2 regions of the Butyrivibrio sp. AE2032 genome follow, and region 2 is predicted to be linked to the other one. Evidence: riboswitches for the same ligand, from Rfam matches in the RefSeq annotation. Region 2 holds a riboswitch; the other holds the start of a gene.
What was found. A riboswitch is a leader RNA that binds a small molecule or an ion and turns the genes downstream of it on or off. The one in region 2 is predicted to bind FMN.
Positions count from the first base shown of each region.

Region 1: another riboswitch for FMN. It lies ahead of BO18_RS23145 (ECF transporter S component); the one in region 2 lies ahead of BO18_RS10615 (ECF transporter S component).

Region 1 is NZ_JNLF01000005.1:1,224,773-1,228,465, forward strand. Features, by position in the region: gene BO18_RS23135 (LicD family protein) at 1-544, opposite strand, end outside; gene BO18_RS23140 (LicD family protein) at 568-1,458, opposite strand; FMN riboswitch at 1,762-1,908, shown strand; gene BO18_RS23145 (ECF transporter S component) at 1,914-2,582, shown strand; gene BO18_RS23150 (alpha/beta hydrolase) at 2,775-3,662, opposite strand; gene BO18_RS23155 (O-antigen ligase family protein) at 3,685-3,693, opposite strand, start outside.
Region 2 is NZ_JNLF01000003.1:1,954,450-1,958,142, reverse strand. Features, by position in the region: gene BO18_RS33965 (bifunctional tRNA (adenosine(37)-N6)-threonylcarbamoyltransferase complex dimerization subunit type 1 TsaB/ribosomal protein alanine acetyltransferase RimI) at 1-511, opposite strand, end outside; gene tsaE (tRNA (adenosine(37)-N6)-threonylcarbamoyltransferase complex ATPase subunit type 1 TsaE) at 530-967, opposite strand; gene BO18_RS10615 (ECF transporter S component) at 1,138-1,917, opposite strand; FMN riboswitch at 2,083-2,200, opposite strand; gene BO18_RS10610 (HD-GYP domain-containing protein) at 2,285-3,361, shown strand; gene BO18_RS10605 (UDP-N-acetylglucosamine 1-carboxyvinyltransferase) at 3,424-3,693, opposite strand, start outside.

The sequences.
Region 1 (3,693 bases), on a different contig from region 2:
TCGCCTTCTCCATGATTATCGGCGACGGGTACTTGTAGTCGATGCAGACGCTCGCTGCGTTGTAGACGAACTTGTAGTGCTTCCAGTGAAGCTTGCGCATGAAGCTGTTCGCGGGAACATTCTCTATTATGAACACGTCAACGAAGAGCATGTCGAAAGCATCGATCCCCGCGAGCGGGATCTCGACATATTTCGTGCCCTTCTTGTATATCTTGATCGCTTTCGAAAAATACAGGTCGTCGCACAGGGGCTCGGCAACCAGATACTTGTCGGGGAACTCCTCCCTGAACCTTGCGACGAGTTTTACGGCCTCTTCCCTGAACATGAAGAGGTCGATGTCATCATCCCACGGGATGAATCCCTTATGCCTTACGGCGCCGAGCATAGTGCCGCCGGCGAGCATATATTTGATGTCGTATTTCTCACAGACGTACTTAACGTCCAAAAGGATCTTGAACAGCTCTCCCTGAACCTTCTTCAGGGTCTCATCGCTCAGGATGTACTCCTTAAAGCTCTTCGAATACATTTCCTTGCTGCTGATCAAAGAGTTACTTCCTTCCTGCTGCCTTAATCCTCAAAAGAATCAGGGAACTTGTAGTCTCCGAAAGACGCGCGTACCGTCTTGTGGACATCCTTCGCATCCCCTTCGGGAGGCGTCATGTAATCGCCGTAGAGCTTCGTGAGCGCCGCGTCGTAATCCCTCTGCATCCTGACCTCAAACCCCTCGAACATGCCGGGGACCGTCGGGAACACCTGGTCGTATCTTAAGAGCGATGCCCTTATGTCGACTGCTTCCAGGTCATCGAAATTAATTATGTAATCGCTCTTCGGGTGCTGCACGAGCTGCTTATATTTCTCATACTGCTTCCTCGAAGCATCCGGATCGTTGTGATGGAAATCATACATAAGGCGCTTCATGAGGCTCATCACGAATGCCCTCGCACCCCTGTTCTTAACGATCTTCGACTTGAACTTGTAGTACATGTATCTGCGCTTGAGCTTCAGCGCCTTCTTGATCGTATCCTCAATCTTCGCAGGATCGTTGTCCACATAATCGAAAAGGAAGATGTCCAGATTGATCGCCTTGCCGAACTTGTCGCCGCTCAGCTCAAAGCAGTCGTTCCAGTACCCGAGCTCCATCTCCGTTCCGAGATAGTAGAGTCTCGGATAGACCTTCTCATGCCATTCGTAATCGCCGTCAGGACTTGCCAGATAAAGGTTCCCCGTATCCTGTGACTCGAAGACCTTCCTGAACTTCTCATAATCCTCGCGCATCATGCCGACATCGGCGTCATCATCCCATGGGATGAATCCCTGATGCCTGACCGCACCCAATTCGGTACCGTAGCAAACGAAGTATTCTATATCGTTGTCTCTGCAGATCTTGTCGAACTGGCGCAGCATGTCAGTGATGACATACTGGACCTTTTTCCTCGTATCTGATGAAATCCTCTCCATATATCCACTCCCGGCAGATTCACGGCAAGCGAACATAGACCCGCTCCGGCCGTGATAAGCGATTATAACACTATAATTTATTACAAGCAAAATTATATAAATATGACTCCGTAGTGAACGGCGGCCCGTTTCCGCTTCTTCGTCTCGTTCATAGTATCGAGCTTGCGATTCTGCAGTGCTCACGTTTCCGTACGAGTTCATAGCATTCAGCTTGCGACTTCCGCACAAGCGAAGCGCGGAGGACCCGGAGCAAGCGGAATTGCTATGAACGAGTCTTTACAAATCGTCTTTCCAATGTATAATTGAGGCGTCCAAGGCGGAGTGTGATTCTCCGACCGGCGGTGAGCGCCAGAAGCGTAAGCCCGCAAGCCTCATAATTTTTTTCAAGGTGAGGTTGACCCAGTGAGATTCTAGGGGCCGACGGTAAAGTCCGGAAGAAAGGAAGTGTATTTTCTATGACTGAAACTCAAGTAACCGTTAAGGCGGATTCCCGTGCTGCGCGCAAGATCATGATCCGCCGCATCGCCGCATGCGCCATCCTCACGGCAATGGCAGTACTCCTGATGTATCTCGAAGTGCCGCTCCCGTTCATGCCGGCATTCCTGAAATTCGATTTCGCCGAGCTTCCCGTACTCATCGGCACATTCGCTCTCGGCCCGGTCTGGGCCATCGTGATCGAGCTTCTAAAGAATCTCATCCACCTTCCCGTCACACAGACAATGGGTATCGGAGAGCTTTCAAACTTCATCACCGGAGTCATCTATGTCGGCACGGCAGGTCTCATCTACCGCAAGTTCCGCACGAGAAAAGGCGCTGCAGTATCCATGATTATCTCAACACTCGTTCTCGCTCTGATCGCAATCCCCGTAAACGCATTCATCACATTGCCTCTCTACGGTTCTGCGATGGGATTCCCTCTTGAAGCCATCATCGGAATGAGCGCAGGCGCCAATCCGCTCGTAAAGGACAAGATCTCGCTGCTCCTCGCAGTATTCGTTCCCTTCAACCTTTTCAAGGGTATCGTTGTCGGCACGATCACATTCTTCGTTTACAAGCCTATCTCAAAGCTGATCAACAGGACTTACGATCAGACGCACGAACAGCCCAAGAACAAAAGGGCGTGATACTTTCGTCTGCAGAAGGTGCACCAGTGCTGATTTTCGTGCTGTTTTTAACCGGATTTCGGTACTGAAAAATGCACTTTTAACCTTTTTGCTCTTTTGAGTACGTTTTTTCGCCGTAATCCGTACTCTCCGGTGCACTTCGCGGAATCACCCTGTCACGCTGAGATGCATATCAGAGCACTCTTGCCGATCCTATCTTCTCCCGACCGCATTCTCGGCGATCATGGATATCGCCTTGACCGACTGAGGCCATTCGGGATGTGCTACCGGGAAGACGTGGTGCATTATGAGGTCGCCGTCGTTTTCGGCATCGTAGAAGAGCACGTTCTCGAAATGCTTGCTGAACTCGCGGTCCTGTTCGCGGAGGAAGTCCTCTTCGCCCGTGATTATCGCGAGCCTTAAGTCGGTGTCGCGCTCCGCTATGAGGTTGAGATCGTAGACATAATCCGGAAGGCGCAGAGGTTCATTTTTGGTGTTGATCTGTTTCTCGAAATATATACCAGGGAAACCTTTCCTGGGGTTTCTGATGCCGGGACAGACAAGGCCGGCCGACTGAACGGTGCCGTTGAGCTTTTCGAAAACCCACAGGCCGTGACGGATATGTCTGCTCCTTGCGGCAATGGCGACAAGGTAAGCCAGGTACCCGCCGGCGGAATCTCCGACAGTATGGAAGGTCCTGATGCCGTATTTGCTGCTGATGTAGTTCATCGCATGGAATATCTCGTTTACTATCTGCGATATGTCGGAATCGGGCATTAGAGTGTAGTCGACATTTACGACCGGGATGCCGGCCTTTATCGCAAGGTGCATGCCGAAGTTCTGGTCAAGGACCTTGCTGCCGTATACGAATGCTCCGCCGTGGATCAGGATGAAGCATTCCTTGGGGCCGTAACAGCCGAACGGTGTATAGACGTCGAGCTTTAAGGGTTCGTTTCCGTTCTTGTAAACGAAGTCCATCTCCGCCTTGCATTCGGCCGGGAAAACCTCTTCTTCGAGTCTCGGTGCGTCGCTGATCGTGCAGTTCTTTATGAAGAGCTGTCTGTTCTTCTCTGCTTTATAACGGACAAAAGAATTGAGCATGTGACGCCTCCTTTATGTGAGGTCAGCCTTT
Region 2 (3,693 bases):
GAACTACCGGCTTACCGATAGCATTCAGCTCTTTTATCACATCATCAACAGAAGCAGCAAACTGCTCCTTTATTATCTGCATGTCAAAGTGACGCTCCTTCATCTTCCCTTCTGTTGTGGTTGGAACAAAGGTGTAGATGCCGGTATAGACCTGGCTTCTGCGGGCGTCCATCATAGGGCAGATGATCTTCTCATTACCGTAGAGGTTGTAGGCCAGGGCATCAACGGTGGGAATAGCGATGATGGGCTTATTTAGTGCCAGTGCCAGACCCTTTGCTGTTGCGCTTCCTATCCTTAGTCCTGTAAAGGATCCAGGCCCCTTTGCTATGGCAATTGCATCAATGGATTTGAGGTCCAGGTTGATCTTCTTTGCAATGTCCTCAAGCATTGGCATCAGGATCTCTGAATGTGTTGTTTTATATTGGATTGAGAACTGGGCAGTCAGAAGGTCGCCGTCTGAGATAGCGACTGTTCCTACCAGTCCTGAGGTATCTATTCCAAGTATCTTCATATTGTCCGATTTCTCTTTTTATTTCTTAGTCATGGTTATGAGTCTGTAATCGAAGCCCTTTTCAAGGTTCTTCTCGATCACGATCTCTGTATAGTGCTCCGGGAGCAGCTCCTCGATAAGATTGGCCCATTCGATGAAACATATTCCGTCGCCGTAGAAGTAATCCTCATAGCCGATCTCATCCATCTCGCTGATGTCGCCAATCCTGTACACATCAAAATGATAGAAAGGAAGTCTTCCCTCGTCGTACACCTGCAGGATAGTGAAGGTAGGACTGCTGACAGGCCCCTTTATTCCGAGACCTTTTGCTACACCCTGGGTAAGGACAGTTTTGCCAACTCCCAGGTCTCCGATCAGGGTAAATACGGTACCGGGGGCTGCGCTCTCTCCGATACGGCGTCCGATCTCAAAGGTTTCCTCCGGAGTATTTGTTTCATGTCTGGTTACAATTTCCATGCGAATCTCCCAACGCTTGCACTAGGTGATATGCAGATTTCTCCACTTTAGTCTTCTATATCACCAAGTATACCACAAATAGAATGGTGCATTACATAAAAAATGAGCACCACGGGTAGTTCCCATGGCGCTCGGTGGAGATTATTATAAATGGATTTTCAGCCGAGTACTTAGGCCTCGTTTACCTTAGCTGCCTTCTTAAGACTTGGAGTAAGCTTAAGGATTGGGCTGAGCTGCTTGTAAACAAGGAATGTAAGAACGCTGTCTGCAACGCCCTTTAAAAGATTGAAAGGTGCTACACAAAGAGCACAGAATGTAAACAGGTTTGTAACTGCAGGGTTAATTGCTGTTCCTGCTGCTATGAAAGCATCAACGCCCTGTCCGAATGCAACTGCATAAGCAGGAAGCAGGAAGAATGCGTTAATGAATGCACCTACAAATGTGATGCAAAGTGTACCTGTCAGGCAGCTGATAAGAGCTGTCTTTCTGGTCTTCTTAAATCTGTAGATGACTGTTGCAGGGATTACAAAAGCTGAGCCAACAACAAAGTTTGCGATCTCACCGATGAATCCAGGTGTAGGACCCTGAATTGCAATGTTCAACACAACCTTGATGAACTCGATCATTACTGCAACCATAGGGCCTGCTGCGAATCCGCCGATAAGAGCAGGAATATCACTGAAGTCAAATTTGTAGAATGATGGTGCAAACGGAAGAGGGAATTCAAAGAGCATCAGGATAAAAGAGATAGCTGCGAAAACGCCGATTATGGCAATCTTCCTTGTGCTAAACATATCCTCAGTTGCTCCTGTCTGCTTGATCTCGCGCTTGCGTGCCTGTGTCTCTGCAAAGTATGCGATGGCAAAAGCTGCCAGGATCAGTAGCGTAAGTGCTACAAAGTGCTGTGTGTTGCTCGCGATCATCTCGAGAGCGGATTTTAAGTTGTTCATTTTTTCTCCTTCTTTCTCATCGGGTAAATGGTATTTGTTTTGAAGGAGAGATAAAGTGGGAAAAAATAAGGAAGTTGTTTTTCACTAGGCTCGAGAGAACTTCGCCAAGTGTAAAACAACCGGTTTGCACTAGATTCGTCAAAACCTCATCAAGTGCTCTGCACGACACTTCTTCTCTCATCCAGACTTTACTGTCGGTTCTGGAGTTTCACCAGATCAGCCACCGAAGTGGGTCGCGGACTATACCGCCGGTAGGGAATTTCACCCTGCCCCGAAGAATTTATTTTATGTGGATATGATATTACTGTGAAACATTGCTGTCAAGCCCTAATTGACAAGCGTTTAAGGCAAAAATATAATTAAATGTATGAAAAAAGTAATCAGCAAACAGTTAATACCTGGCATGATACTGGCCAGCGATGTCTTCACCCATGAATCTAACAACAAACTCATGGAAAAAGGTACCGTGATCACCCAGAAAGACATTGCAAGACTGGTCTTCTACTCAATAAATGATGTCCTTGTAGAGGACGAACCTGCCCAGACCCTGGATGAAGGCTTAGCTTCAGGGCTTACTTATTCTGAGCGCTTAAAGAATTCTGAAGATTTCAAAGAGTTTAAAAAAGATTTCGAACAGTGCGCAGATAAATTCGAGCACTCCATAAAAGACATAATAGCAGGCAACAAGGAACTTGACCTTGACCAGATGATGTCTCCCATCTATTCACTTCTTGGAGATGGAAAAAGAGCATCAAGCATCTTCGATATGCTCCATAATCTTCGCATGTACGATGATGCAACCTACACGCACTGTATAAATGTTGCACTGATAAGCAATATCTTAGCCCAATGGCTCAAATGGAACGAATCCGAGATTCAGACCGCTACCCAGGCAGGGCTTCTACACGATATAGGAAAGCTACTTATTCCCGACAACATCATAACAAAACCCGGACATCTAACCGATGATGAGTACGCCATAATCAAAACCCATCCTCAGAAGGGTTATGATGCGCTGGAAAAGCTCGAGGTCAGCAGCCATGTTAAGAATGCAGCACTTATGCACCACGAAAGATGCGATGGTTCTGGTTATCCTTTAAAACTGACCGGACCACAGATAGATAAATTTGCCAAAGTAGTGGCCATAGCAGATGTATACGATGCCATGACCAGCTCAAGGTACTACAGAGGTCCACTTTGTCCATTCATTGCGATATCAATGTTTGAAGAAGGCTTTGACAGATATGACCCAGAAATGCTTCTCGCCTTCCTTCACAACATCGTTAATACTTATCTTTTCAACACAGTAAGACTTAATACCGGAGAAATCGGCGAGATCATATTCATCAATATAAACGCACTGTCCAAGCCTACCATAAAGGTTGGAAATGATTATATTGATCTTAGCAAATGTCCGGGAGTATATATTCAAGAGATCATCTGAACGATATAGGGTAACAAGTAGAAAGGACCTGGCATACTGTATGCCAAGTCCTATTTGTTACCTTACGCGTGCTTAAGCTTAAACTTCTGCACGTCTCTATCTTCTTCAACCTTCTCGATCTGTCCACCCAGCTCTCTGAGTTTGATCTCGAAGTCCTCATAGCCTCTTTCAATGTACTTGATATCCTCTACTGTAGAAAAGCCTTCTGCAGTGAGAGCTGCGATAACAAGTGCTGCTCCGGCACGAAGGTCCGGTGCTGAAACTGTGGCGCCTGTATATCTTTCAACGCCTTCTATAATAGCTGTACTTCCTTCAACCTTGATGCTGGCGCC